DNA from 2 places in the Streptomyces sp. NPDC091416 genome. Region 1 is predicted to be linked to the other one. Evidence: riboswitches for the same ligand, from Rfam matches in the RefSeq annotation. Region 1 holds a riboswitch; the other holds the start of a gene.
What was found. Region 1 has a riboswitch for cyclic di-AMP ahead of ACIQMX_RS16140 (peptidoglycan DD-metalloendopeptidase family protein). Riboswitches for the same ligand answer to the same signal wherever they lie in the genome.
Positions count from the first base shown of each region.

Region 2: another riboswitch for cyclic di-AMP. It lies ahead of ACIQMX_RS24650 (C40 family peptidase); the one in region 1 lies ahead of ACIQMX_RS16140 (peptidoglycan DD-metalloendopeptidase family protein).

Region 1 covers NZ_JBIVTU010000004.1:584,970-590,336, forward strand. Annotated here, with positions in the region: gene dxs (1-deoxy-D-xylulose-5-phosphate synthase) at 1-15, shown strand, start outside; gene ACIQMX_RS16120 (aspartate aminotransferase family protein) at 12-1,409, shown strand; gene ACIQMX_RS16125 (XRE family transcriptional regulator) at 1,478-2,086, shown strand; gene ACIQMX_RS16130 (DUF6126 family protein) at 2,134-2,310, shown strand; gene ACIQMX_RS16135 (tyrosine-protein phosphatase) at 2,352-3,164, opposite strand; cyclic di-AMP (ydaO/yuaA leader) riboswitch at 3,644-3,796, shown strand; gene ACIQMX_RS16140 (peptidoglycan DD-metalloendopeptidase family protein) at 3,802-4,743, shown strand; gene ACIQMX_RS16145 (SGNH/GDSL hydrolase family protein) at 4,991-5,367, shown strand, end outside.
Region 2 covers NZ_JBIVTU010000008.1:302,403-307,769, reverse strand. Annotated here, with positions in the region: gene ACIQMX_RS24675 (DUF397 domain-containing protein) at 1-101, opposite strand, end outside; gene ACIQMX_RS24670 (helix-turn-helix transcriptional regulator) at 126-986, opposite strand; gene ACIQMX_RS24665 (ATP-binding protein) at 1,197-1,628, shown strand; gene ACIQMX_RS24660 (LysR family transcriptional regulator) at 1,712-2,629, opposite strand; gene ACIQMX_RS24655 (LysE family translocator) at 2,702-3,349, shown strand; gene ACIQMX_RS24650 (C40 family peptidase) at 3,383-3,856, opposite strand; cyclic di-AMP (ydaO/yuaA leader) riboswitch at 3,860-4,054, opposite strand; gene ACIQMX_RS24645 (hypothetical protein) at 4,359-4,667, opposite strand; gene ACIQMX_RS24640 (ATP-dependent Clp protease proteolytic subunit) at 4,675-5,310, opposite strand.

The DNA of each region.
Region 1 (5,367 bases):
GAGAGCGGGGCATGAAGGACGACGGGCCCAAGGGCTTCGATGTGGCGCGGCTCCTCGCGGAGCGCGGCGCCGAGCGCTACGAGCTGCACACCAAGTACCTCAACCACCAGCTCCCGCGCATGCTGCACACCATCGGCTTCGACAAGGTCTACGAACGGGCCGAGGGCGCTCACTTCTGGGATGCGGACGGCAACGACTACCTCGACATGCTCGCCGGATTCGGGGTGATGGGGCTCGGCCGGCACCACCCTGTCGTCCGCAAGGCTCTGCACGACGTCCTGGACGCCTCGCTGGCCGACCTCACCAGGTTCGACTGCCAGCCGCTGCCGGGGCTGCTGGCCGAGAAGCTGCTCACGCACAGTCCGCAACTGGACCGGGTCTTCTTCGGCAACAGCGGCACGGAGGCGGTGGAGACGGCCCTCAAGTTCGCCCGGTACGCCACCGGGAAGCCGAGGATCCTGTACTGCGCGCACGCCTTCCACGGGCTCACCACCGGCTCGCTCTCGGTCAACGGCGAGGCCGGCTTCCGCGACGGCTTCGCCCCGCTGCTGCCCGACACCGCCATCGAGCTCGGTGACCTCGACGCGTTGCGCCGCGAGCTGAAGCGGGGCGATGTGGCCGGCCTCGTCGTCGAACCGGTCCAGGGCAAGGGCGTGCACGCCTCGCCGCCCGGTTTCCTGCGCCAGGCGCAGGATCTGCTGCACAAGCACAAGGCCCTGCTCATTGCCGACGAGGTGCAGACCGGCCTGGGCAGGACCGGGGACTTCTACGCGTACCAGCACGAGGAAGGCGTGGAACCCGACCTGGTGTGCGTCGCCAAGGCGCTCTCCGGCGGCTACGTACCCGTCGGGGCGACGCTCGGCAAGGACTGGATCTTCAAACGGGTCTACTCCTCGATGGACCGGGTCCTGGTCCACTCCGCGAGCTTCGGCTCCAACGCCCAGGCGATGGCGGCCGGACTCGCGGTCCTGGCCGTGATGGAGGACGAGGAGACGGTGGCGCACGCGCGCCGCATGGGTGACCTGCTCCGCGCACGGCTGGCCGCACTCGTCGGGCAGTACGAGCTGCTGCACGAGGTGCGGGGGCGCGGGCTGATGATCGGTATCGAGTTCGGCCGGCCGTCCTCGCTGAAGCTGCGCAGCCGCTGGACCATGCTGCAGGCGGCCCGCAAGGGACTCTTCGCGCAGATGGTGGTCGTGCCGCTGCTCCAGAAGCACCGGATCCTGACACAGGTCTCCGGAGACCACCTCGAAGTGATCAAGCTGATTCCGCCGCTGGTGATCGACGAGGCGGATGTGGACCGCTTCGTCACCGCGTTCACGGCCGTGATGGACGACGCGCACAGCGGCGGCGGACTCATGTGGGACTTCGGGCGGACCCTGGTGAAGCAGGCCGTCGCCAACCGCTGACGTCCGCAGAGATTTGCCTCGGAGGCAAGAAATTTGCCTCCGAGGAAAGGTCCTGGCCCAATGGAGGCATGAATCCTCCAGAAGGAGGGGCGGCCGACGAGCTGCCCGGGGTCGCACCGCGCCTGCGTGAACTGCGCCGCAGCCGTGGTCTCACCCTGGAGACCGCCGCCCAGCGGGCCGGACTCTCGCCCGCCCACCTGTCCCGGCTCGAAACGGGCCGGCGCCAGCCCTCGCTGCCGATGCTGCTCGGACTCGCCAGAATCTACGGTACGACGGTCTCCGAGCTTCTCGGCGAGATCCCCCCGGAACGTGACGCGATCGTCCGGGGCCGCAGGTTCGAGGGCGCCGAGGCCGACGGCTGGATGTACCAGCAGGCCGGCGGTCCGGGCCGGGCGATGCAGGCCCTGCGCGTCCGGGTCCCGCACGGCGCCCAGGGCGACCTGGTGCGCGTGCACCCCGGCGAGGAGTGGCTGTACGTCCTGGCCGGGCACCTCAGGGTGACGCTCGGGGAAACGGTCCACGACCTCGCCCCCGGCGACAGCGCGCACTTCGATTCGCTCACTCCGCACCGGATCGCGGCCGTGGACCGTGACGGTGCCGAGCTGCTCTTCGTCCACACCCTGCTGCAGAGCCCCGCCGCCGAGCTGTGTCTCGGCAGCGGGATCCACCGTCGCTGAGGCGCTGTCCCCGCCGCCGGTCCGCCGGTCGCCAGAGAGGACCTGTCATGTCCGATTCCGAGAACTACGACCCGCTCGGCCCGGGCCGGCCGAAGAACTACGACCCGCAGGAGAAGAAGATGCCCCGCGGGCTCGTCATCAGGCTGTTCGCCTACCTGGTGGCCGGACACGTCATCGCGGGCTTCCTCTATCTGCTGTTCGCCGTGGGGATGCACAACCAGTAGGCGGGCGGGCGGACAGCCGTCGCGGCTGTCCGCCCGGGTGGTCAGCCCTCGTCGAGCAGGCGCTCGCGCAGCCGCTCCCGCGTCTGCGGTGTGATCCCGAGGCCGTCGGCGAGGTAGCGGTCGGTGCCGCCCCAGGTCTCGTCGATGGTGGCGAAGGCGGCGGCGAGATAGTCGGGGTGGGCGCCGAAGAGCGGATTGAGCAGCTCCATCACCTCGGGGGACATCCCGGCGGCCGAGGTGTCGGTGCGGCGGACCTTGTAGCGGCGGTGCGCGTCGTTGGACTTGAGGTAGTCGGCCTCGATGGCCTCGCGCTCGACGCCGACGGCGAGCAGCGACACCGCGATCGAGAGCCCCGCGCGGTCCTTGCCCGCGGCGCAGTGCATCAGCGCGGGCACGCTGTCCTCGGCCAGGGCGTGCAGCACCCGGCTGTGTTCGGCCGTGCGGTCCAGGATGATCCGGCGATAGGAAGCGACCATGCGGTGCGTCCCCTTGCCGTCGGCCAGGATCGACCGCAGCTCGTCCATGTTGCCGTCGCGCACCATGCGCCAGAACTCCGCGCCGTCTGCCGGGTCGCTGAGCGGGATGCTCACATTGCGCACGCCCGGCAGCTCCACGTCCAGGCCGTCGAGCTTGTGGTCGGCGCCGTTGCGGAAGTCGAAGACGGTGTGCAGGCCGAGACCGGTGAGGAACGCGGCGTCCTCGGCCGTGGCGTGTGCCAGGTGGCCGCTGCGGTAGAGCCGTCCGTACCGCACCCGGCGGCCGTCCGAGGTGGGCAGGCCGCCCACGTCACGGAAATTGCGGACACCCGCCAGCTCGGGCTCCGTCGACGGGGTCTGCGGCAGCTGCTGCGTCACGGTCACTCCTGGAGGCTCTGCCGCCGGCGCGTGTCGCCCGCGGGTCCACTCTCGTGACGATACGACATTGATTCCTCAGGCAATCATCTTGGTCGTACCCGCACTTCGGGCCTGTGCGGCGGGTCCGCCCGACAGGTCTCCTCGTCGGCGGACGAGGGTCCGGATCCGCGTGGACGGCCAGACGGTGGGCATGACATGTCCGTATTAGGGCTTTTAGTCGAACATGCCCTGCTTCTACGGGAGATGAACACCCTCTCGTGAGCGGGATCATATCCGTGACGGTGTGTGGCGGCGGGGCGGCTGGGTACTCCATGCGCGGCGCGGAAATCCAAGATCCGTAATCCACGGAGTGTGACCGGAATTCCGCGCCGAATTTCCCGCACGGAATCCCGTACGGAACCCGTGGCTTGTTTCCGCCGTCCCGGCTCGCTTACGTTCACTGCAATCCGGACGGACCGCCTAATCCTGCCGCCGCCCGGAATTCGCACCCACTCACCGCGTGGCAGGAGCGGGGGACCCAGGTAAGCCGCCGACCGGGAAACCGGACGGCTCGGGGTGAAGTCGCGCCCGTCGCGACCGGACATCTCCAGTCCGAACCCGACAGCTCACCTCGTAGGCGCCGGAGAGGAAAACCTTCATGCCCATATCGGGTAAGCACCGTCGTCCCAAGTCCAGCACCATCGCCCGTGGCGTCGTCGCCGCGAGCGCCGGCGGAGCCGTCATCGCGCTTCCGCTGCTCGGCGCCACCGGTGCCCACGCCGCGGAGCAGTCCGCTCCGGCCGCCTCGAAGTCGGCCGCCGCTCACGCCACCCCGGCCCAGCCGGTCGCGAAGAAGCAGGCCGGCACCACGACCTACTCCGTGGTCTCCGGCGACTACCTGTCGAAGATCGCTGCCGAGCACAAGCTCAAGGGCGGCTGGGAGAAGCTGTACCAGGACAACCGCAAGGTCGTCGGCGACGACCCGAGCCTGATCTTCCCGGGCATGAAGCTGACCCTCGGCGGCAAGGCCTGGGGCCACGCCTCGACCACCTCCACGGGCTCCACCACGCCGTCGAAGGCCCCCTCGAAGGCCCCGGCCAAGACCGAGACGAAGGCCTCCACGACCTCGGACTCCTCGTCCTCCGACGACTCGTCGTCCAAGGAGACCTCGGCCCCGGCCACCCAGAGCAACGGCTCCGGCTACGTCCACCCGGTCCCGGGCAACCACACCACCGCCTACCGCGCCTCCGGCGCCAACTGGTCCAGCGGCAGCCACACCGGCATCGACTTCCCCGTGTCCACCGGCACGAGCGTGAAGGCGATCACCTCCGGCACCGTCGTCACCGCCGGCTGGGGCGGCGCCTACGGCAACGAGGTCGTCATCAAGCACGCCGACGGCCACTACTCGCAGTACGGCCACATGTCCTCGCTCTCCGTCTCGGCCGGCCAGACCGTGACCGCGGGCCAGCAGGTCGGCCTGTCCGGTTCCACCGGCAACGCCACCGGCCCGCACCTCCACTTCGAGGTCCGCACGGGCCCGGCGTACGGCTCGGACATCGACCCGATCGCCTACCTGGCGTCGCACGGGATCAACGTCTGATCCGGGCAGCACCGGTCCGGTGAGCCGGACCTGAGCAGTACACGGAGGGGCGGTGCGCGGCGGCGCACCGCCCCTTTGTCGTTGGCCGCCCGCACTCGGAACCGGTACGCGGTCCGTGGTGGCGGCCATCGGCGTGGCCGTCCTTATTCCCCCTTTACCAAAAACTGACCGGGTGGTCTATCTCACCACCCGTCAACCCCTTATTACGGTCGCGTAGGTCACATTCGGCGGTGCAGGATATGCCCTTGTGGCAGACGATTCGAACAACATCCAGCAGGGCGTCATCAACCGACAGGGCGCCATCGGGTCGTACGCGGCGATTGGCGACAGCTTCACCGAGGGAGTCGGTGACCCCGGCCCGGACGGAACCTTCGTCGGCTGGGCGGACCGGTTCGCGGTCCTCCTCGCGGACCAGCTCCCGGACCCCGGCGCGGCGACGGGCGCCGCTCACGGAGACTTCAGGTACGCCAATCTCGCCGTACGAGGACGCCTCCTCGACCAGATCGTCGAGGAGCAGGTGCCGCGCGCCAAGGAACTCGCCCCCGATCTGGTGAGCTTTTGCGCCGGCGGCAACGACATCATCCGGCCGGGCACCGATCCCGACGACGTGGCCGAGCGCTTCGA
Region 2 (5,367 bases), on a different contig from region 1:
CGCCGGCCACCGAACGGCGCGGTCTCCACGCAGTTGTTCATTCCCGTGCTGCGGCTGCTGCGCCGCCAACGTAACGCGTGCTGTGCGAGGCAATCCGACATGACGCTCCCTCGGGCAGTCCGGGTTCACTGACCGTCGCGGTCGATCGCGGCGATCAGATCCAACGAGTGCTCCGGCGACAGCGCGTGTGCCTGCAGGGTGCGGAAGGCCGAGCTGTACGCCTCGAGGTCTTCTTTCCGCTCCAGGTAGAGGCTACTCGTCAAGTGGTCTAGAACGACCACATCCAGATCAGAAGTGGTCGGAAAGGAGAAGATAACGAAAGGTCCGGTGAGGCCCACATAGCCGCCGACCGAGAACGGCAGCAACTGGAGCTGAACATGCGGAAGTTGGGCAACCCTGCTGAGATGGCGCAACTGCTCCCGCATCACCCCGCGGCCGCCGACCTCCCGCCGCAGCACCGCCTCGTCCAGCACCGCGCTCAGCCTCAGCGGCGGGTCGCTCCGCAGCACCCCCTGCCGCGCCAGCCGCACTTCCACGAGTGAGTCCAGCTGTCCGACGGGCAGCCCGTCGAGCGAGGCCCGGGTCACCGCACGGGCGTACCCGGCGGTCTGCAAGAGGCCCGGCACCACCGACGTCTCCAGGGTTCGGGCGGTGCGCGCCTGTGATTCCAGACTGATGAAGTCGCGGTACTGCGGCGGGATGAGGCCGCGGTAGGCGTGCCACCATCCCGCGCCTCCGCCGCCCGCCGAACCCGCGAGCGCCTCCAGGACCTCGCGCAGCTTCGGGTCGTCGGTGCCGTAGGTGTCGAGCAGCCGGGTCACGTCACCGGGTCGCACTCCGCTCACGCCGGTCTCGATACGGCTGACCTTCGACTGGTGCCAGCCGAGCAGACGAGCCGCGTCCCGGCTCGTGAGTCCTGACGCATGGCGCAGACTCCGCAGTTCCTCCCCGAGCTTGCGGCGTCGCACCGCAGGGCCGTGCTGCATGTGGTGCCTCCCTCCCACTCCCTGTCGAGCGGACAGTGTGGCGCCCTTACGGGACATCCGGGGCAGAGTTCACCGCTTCGAGCGACAGATATATGCATATCTTGGTGGATCGCCGTTACAGCGGGCAGCATCAGTGGCAATCTGGCGCGAAGCACAACCCGGAACCATCGATCGCGGGGTCGCTTCCGGGTGGGAAAGGGACGGCTCGCCATGGCAGACCATCAGGAAGCACGTGTCACCCTGCCGAGCGAGCCGGTATCGGTCTCCGCGGCCCGGCGCTATGTCGCCCGGGTGCTGGCCGAATGGGGACTGCCCGACGGCACGGACACGGGCGAGACCGTCCGGCTCATCGTCTCGGAACTCGCGACCAACGCGGTCCAGCACACGTTCGGGCAGTCTCCCACCTTCACCGTGGACCTCCGGCTGGAGCGGGAGGAGCAGCTGAGCCTCGGAGTGACGGACAGTCACCCCCGGTGGCCCCAGCGGCTGCCGGCGGCCGTACAGCAGGACAACGGCCGCGGCATGGTGATCATCCGTTCGCTGGCCAAGGAGTACGGTGGCCGGCTCACCGTCACGCCCACCCCGGACGGCGGGAAGACCGTCTGGATCGCGCTGCCGTGGCAGGTTCCCGTCCAGCACTGACTTCCCCGGCCGCGTGCGTGGGTCACCCGGGCGCGATGGTCGCCGTGGCCGTGGTCACCGTGATCCCCGGCTGCGCGCGTGGGTCACCCGGGCACCGCTGCCCGCCCGAATCCGCTGCGCAGCAGCGCCCGAAGTGTCGAAGCCGCCGGGCTCGCGCGGTCACCGCGATGGACCACCGAGATCGTCCGGCGGAACGAGGCCGGCTCCAGCCGCCGGACGGACAGGGGCGTCGGCGACATGGCGGCGACCATCTCCGGCACCACCGCCATCCCGATGCCCGCACTGACCAGGGCGCACACCAGCGCGTAGCCGGGCGACTCGCAGACCACCGCGGGCAGCGCCCCCGCTTCGGTGAGCGCGCTCTCCACCCCGCGGCGCGGCGGATGCGTGGGCGCGCTGCTGATCAGGGGGCGGCCCGCCAGCTCCGTCACCGGGAGCCGCCCGCTGCCGTCCGCCAGGATCTGGCCGACGGCCGTGATCAGGACCAGTTCCTCGACCAGGACCGATTCGGCCAGGACACCTGACGGCGGCGGCGTCACGGGACCCGGCTCGTAGTCGTGGGTCAGCGCCAGATCCACCTCGCCCGCGGCCACCGCGGCCACCCCGCCCGGCGGCTCGTACTCGGTGACGGCCAGCTCCACGTCCGGGTGGGCCCGGCGGAACGCGCTCAGTACCGGAGGCAGCAGATGGATGCCCGCGGTGGTGAAGGTGCCGACGCGCAGACGGCCGCCGGAGAGTCCGGCGAGGCGGGCCAGTTCGTGGCGTGCCTGCTCCATCTCGTCGAGGACCCGCCGGGCGCGTCCGGCGAGGAGCTCGCCCGCCGCGGTCAGCCGGGCGCCCCGGTGATGGCGCACCAGCAGCGCCGCCCCCGCCTCCCGCTCCAGCTTGGCGAGCTGCTGGGAGAGTGCCGGGGCGGTGTATCCCAGGCGGGCGGCGGCCCGGGTGATCGAACCGGCCTCGGCGACCGCCACGAGCGCCGCGAGCCGTGTCGGGTCGTACATTAAGCGTTCCTTTTGGCAGACCCAGAAGATTGCAAGTACACGCTAAAGGCTCCGGCGGTCCAGGGTTGACCCATGGACGCACAACTGACCGCCTTCGTCGGGGTCGCCTCCGCCATGGTCGCGCTGCCCGGCGCGGACTTCACCGTCGTCGTACGCAACGCCCTCGCCTCGCGCGCGACAGGAGTGGCGACCGCGCTCGGGGTCGCCGGGGGCCTCCTCCTCCACACCGCGCTCGCCGTCGCCGGTCTGGCCGCCGTGCTGGTGGCGGTGCCCGTGCTGTTCCGGACCATTCAGCTGCTGGGCGGGGCCTATGTGCTCTACCTGGGGATCAGCGCCCTGTACGCGGCCAGGAGCGGCGCCGGACGGACGGCGGACCCCCGGCCGGATGAGGCGGACAGCGGGCGGGCGGGCATGGGAACCGGTCGCGCACTGCGCCAGGGATTCCTGACCAATGCGCTGAACCCCAAGGCGCCCGTGCTCTTCCTCAGCCTGCTGCCGCAGTTCGTGCCGGCCGGGGCCGCGCCCCTGCCCAGAACGCTGCTGCTCGCCGCGATCGTCGTGCTCCTGGCGCTGATCTGGTTCCCGGTCGTGGCGCTCCTGGTGGACCGCCTCGGCCGGTGGCTGCGCCGGCCGCGTGCCGCCCGGGTGATCGAGGGCGGCAGCGGCGCGGCACTCACCGCGCTGGGCCTGGCCCTGGTGACGGGCCCGCTGCTGCGCTGAGGCGGGAGAGCGGGCCGGGACGCGGGAGAGGCCTCAACGGACGCGTCCGTAGGAGACGCTCTTCGTCCAGATCTTCTCCAGGCGGACCACGGCCCCTGTCTTGGGCGAGTGCCAGATCCTGCCGCTGCCCGCGTAGATGCCCACGTGGTAGATGCTGCGGCCGGAGCGGAAGAAGACCAGATCGCCGCGTTGCCGCTTGGACGACGAGATGTGGCGGGTCTTGTTGTACTGCTGCTGGGCCGTGCGCGGGAGCTTCTTCCCGGCCTTCTTGAAGGAGTAGAGCGTCAGCCCGGAGCAGTCGAATCGGCTGGGCCCGGTGGCACCCCACCGGTAGGGCGCGCCCTTCTTCGACGCGGCGATGGTGAGGGCCTTCATCGAATGAGTGGCGGCCTGGGCGTCGGTCACGGCGCCGGGCACGAACAGCGTGCCGCCGACGGCGGCGAGAGTCATCACCGAGGCCGTACCGGCCCGGGTGAGCAGAGACGGGACATGAACCTGCGCAGTCATGCGCAACCCTTCGTCAGCCGCCTGTGAAGGATGACCTGTCGGGTTCGGGCCGGCGAAGTCGCCCGGCCGCAGTCGCGGCTTCACCCCGAGGGTCAACCGGAAGTCCGGTCGGCCCGTTGTGCTGGGTCCTCCACTCCTGCCGATCCACTCCTGTCGACCAGGCATCCGGGCGGCGGCAGGACTCGGCGTCCGCCCGGACCGCCCCGCCGCGGTGGCGGGGGCTTGTCGTCCCAGGGATCTTGACTCACCGAGTGACCGATTTCCGAGGTGAAACGGTGATATGTGAGGCTCATCACGAATGATCCGTTCGGGTGGGCAGGTGACGTTGCGGCAAACCGCAGGGTCTCGCCGACCGGTGCCGCACCAGCTACGGAACGGGAGATTTCACCCATCGTCCACTTCGGGAACGCAAATCGAGTTGTCCCTCGTGCGAAGTAACGCCTACGCCGAACGAGCGAGAAAATCCGGGCCGCACGTCGGGCGTGTCGGCCGGTCGGGCTGATCAACTCGGCGGGTCGGGCGGCACGGTGACCCGCCCGGAGCGCCTTTCGCCGTCGAGGACGCGCAGGGCCCGGGTCAACGTGGCCGCGTGGATCCGGTCTTCGCCCCGCTCGTGCATCGACGTGAGCGCGTCCCGCAGTGCGGCCGCGTAGGAGGTCAGCGCCTGGGCGGCACGCAGGGCGCCGTAGGTGTCGCCGCCGTGGGCCGGATTGATCCGGCCCACCTGGTCGAGGACTTGCAGGTAGCGGTCGATGAACTCGCCCTCCGCGCGGGTCAGGGCGGGCAGGGGTGCGAACTCCGGTGGCTGCATCGCGGGTTCACCTCACGGGGTGCGCGGACAGCGACGGTCCGCGGCGTCGCACGATGTGGTCGACCAGTCCGTAGTCCTTGGCGCCCTCGGCGTCGAGGATCAGATCGCGCTCGGTGTCGGCGGCGATCTGCTCGGCGGCGCGGCCGGTGTGACGGGCCAGCATGCCGGTCAGCGTGTCGCGCATCCGTGCCAGTTCCCGCGCCTCGATCTCCAGGTCGGAGGGCTGCCCCTGTACCGGCTCGGGGAGTTCGGGCTGCTGCACCACCACGCGGGCACCCGGCAGTGCGTGCCGCTTGCCCGGGGCGCCCGCCGCGAGCAGTACGGCCGCGGCGGCGCCCGCCTGGCCGAGGCAGAAGGTCTCCACCTCGCAGGTGAGGTAGGCCATCGTGTCGTAGAGGGCGGTCATGGCGCCGAAGGAGCCGCCGGGGGAGTTGATGTAGAGCGAGATGGGCCGGTCGGGAGCGTCGTGTTCCAGGTACATGAACTGGGCGACCAGATCGGTGGCGGCCGTGTCGTCCACGGGCGTGCCGAGGAACACCACCCGTTCGGCGAGGAGCTTGGAGTAGGGGTCGAGCGTGCGCGCCCCCTGGGACGTGCGTTCCGTGAACTCGGGCAGTACGTGGCGGGCGGCGGGGCGGTGCATGGCTGAGCCTCTCGTCCGTGGTGCGCGGGGCCGGGAGGCAGCCGGGCGCACTTCTGT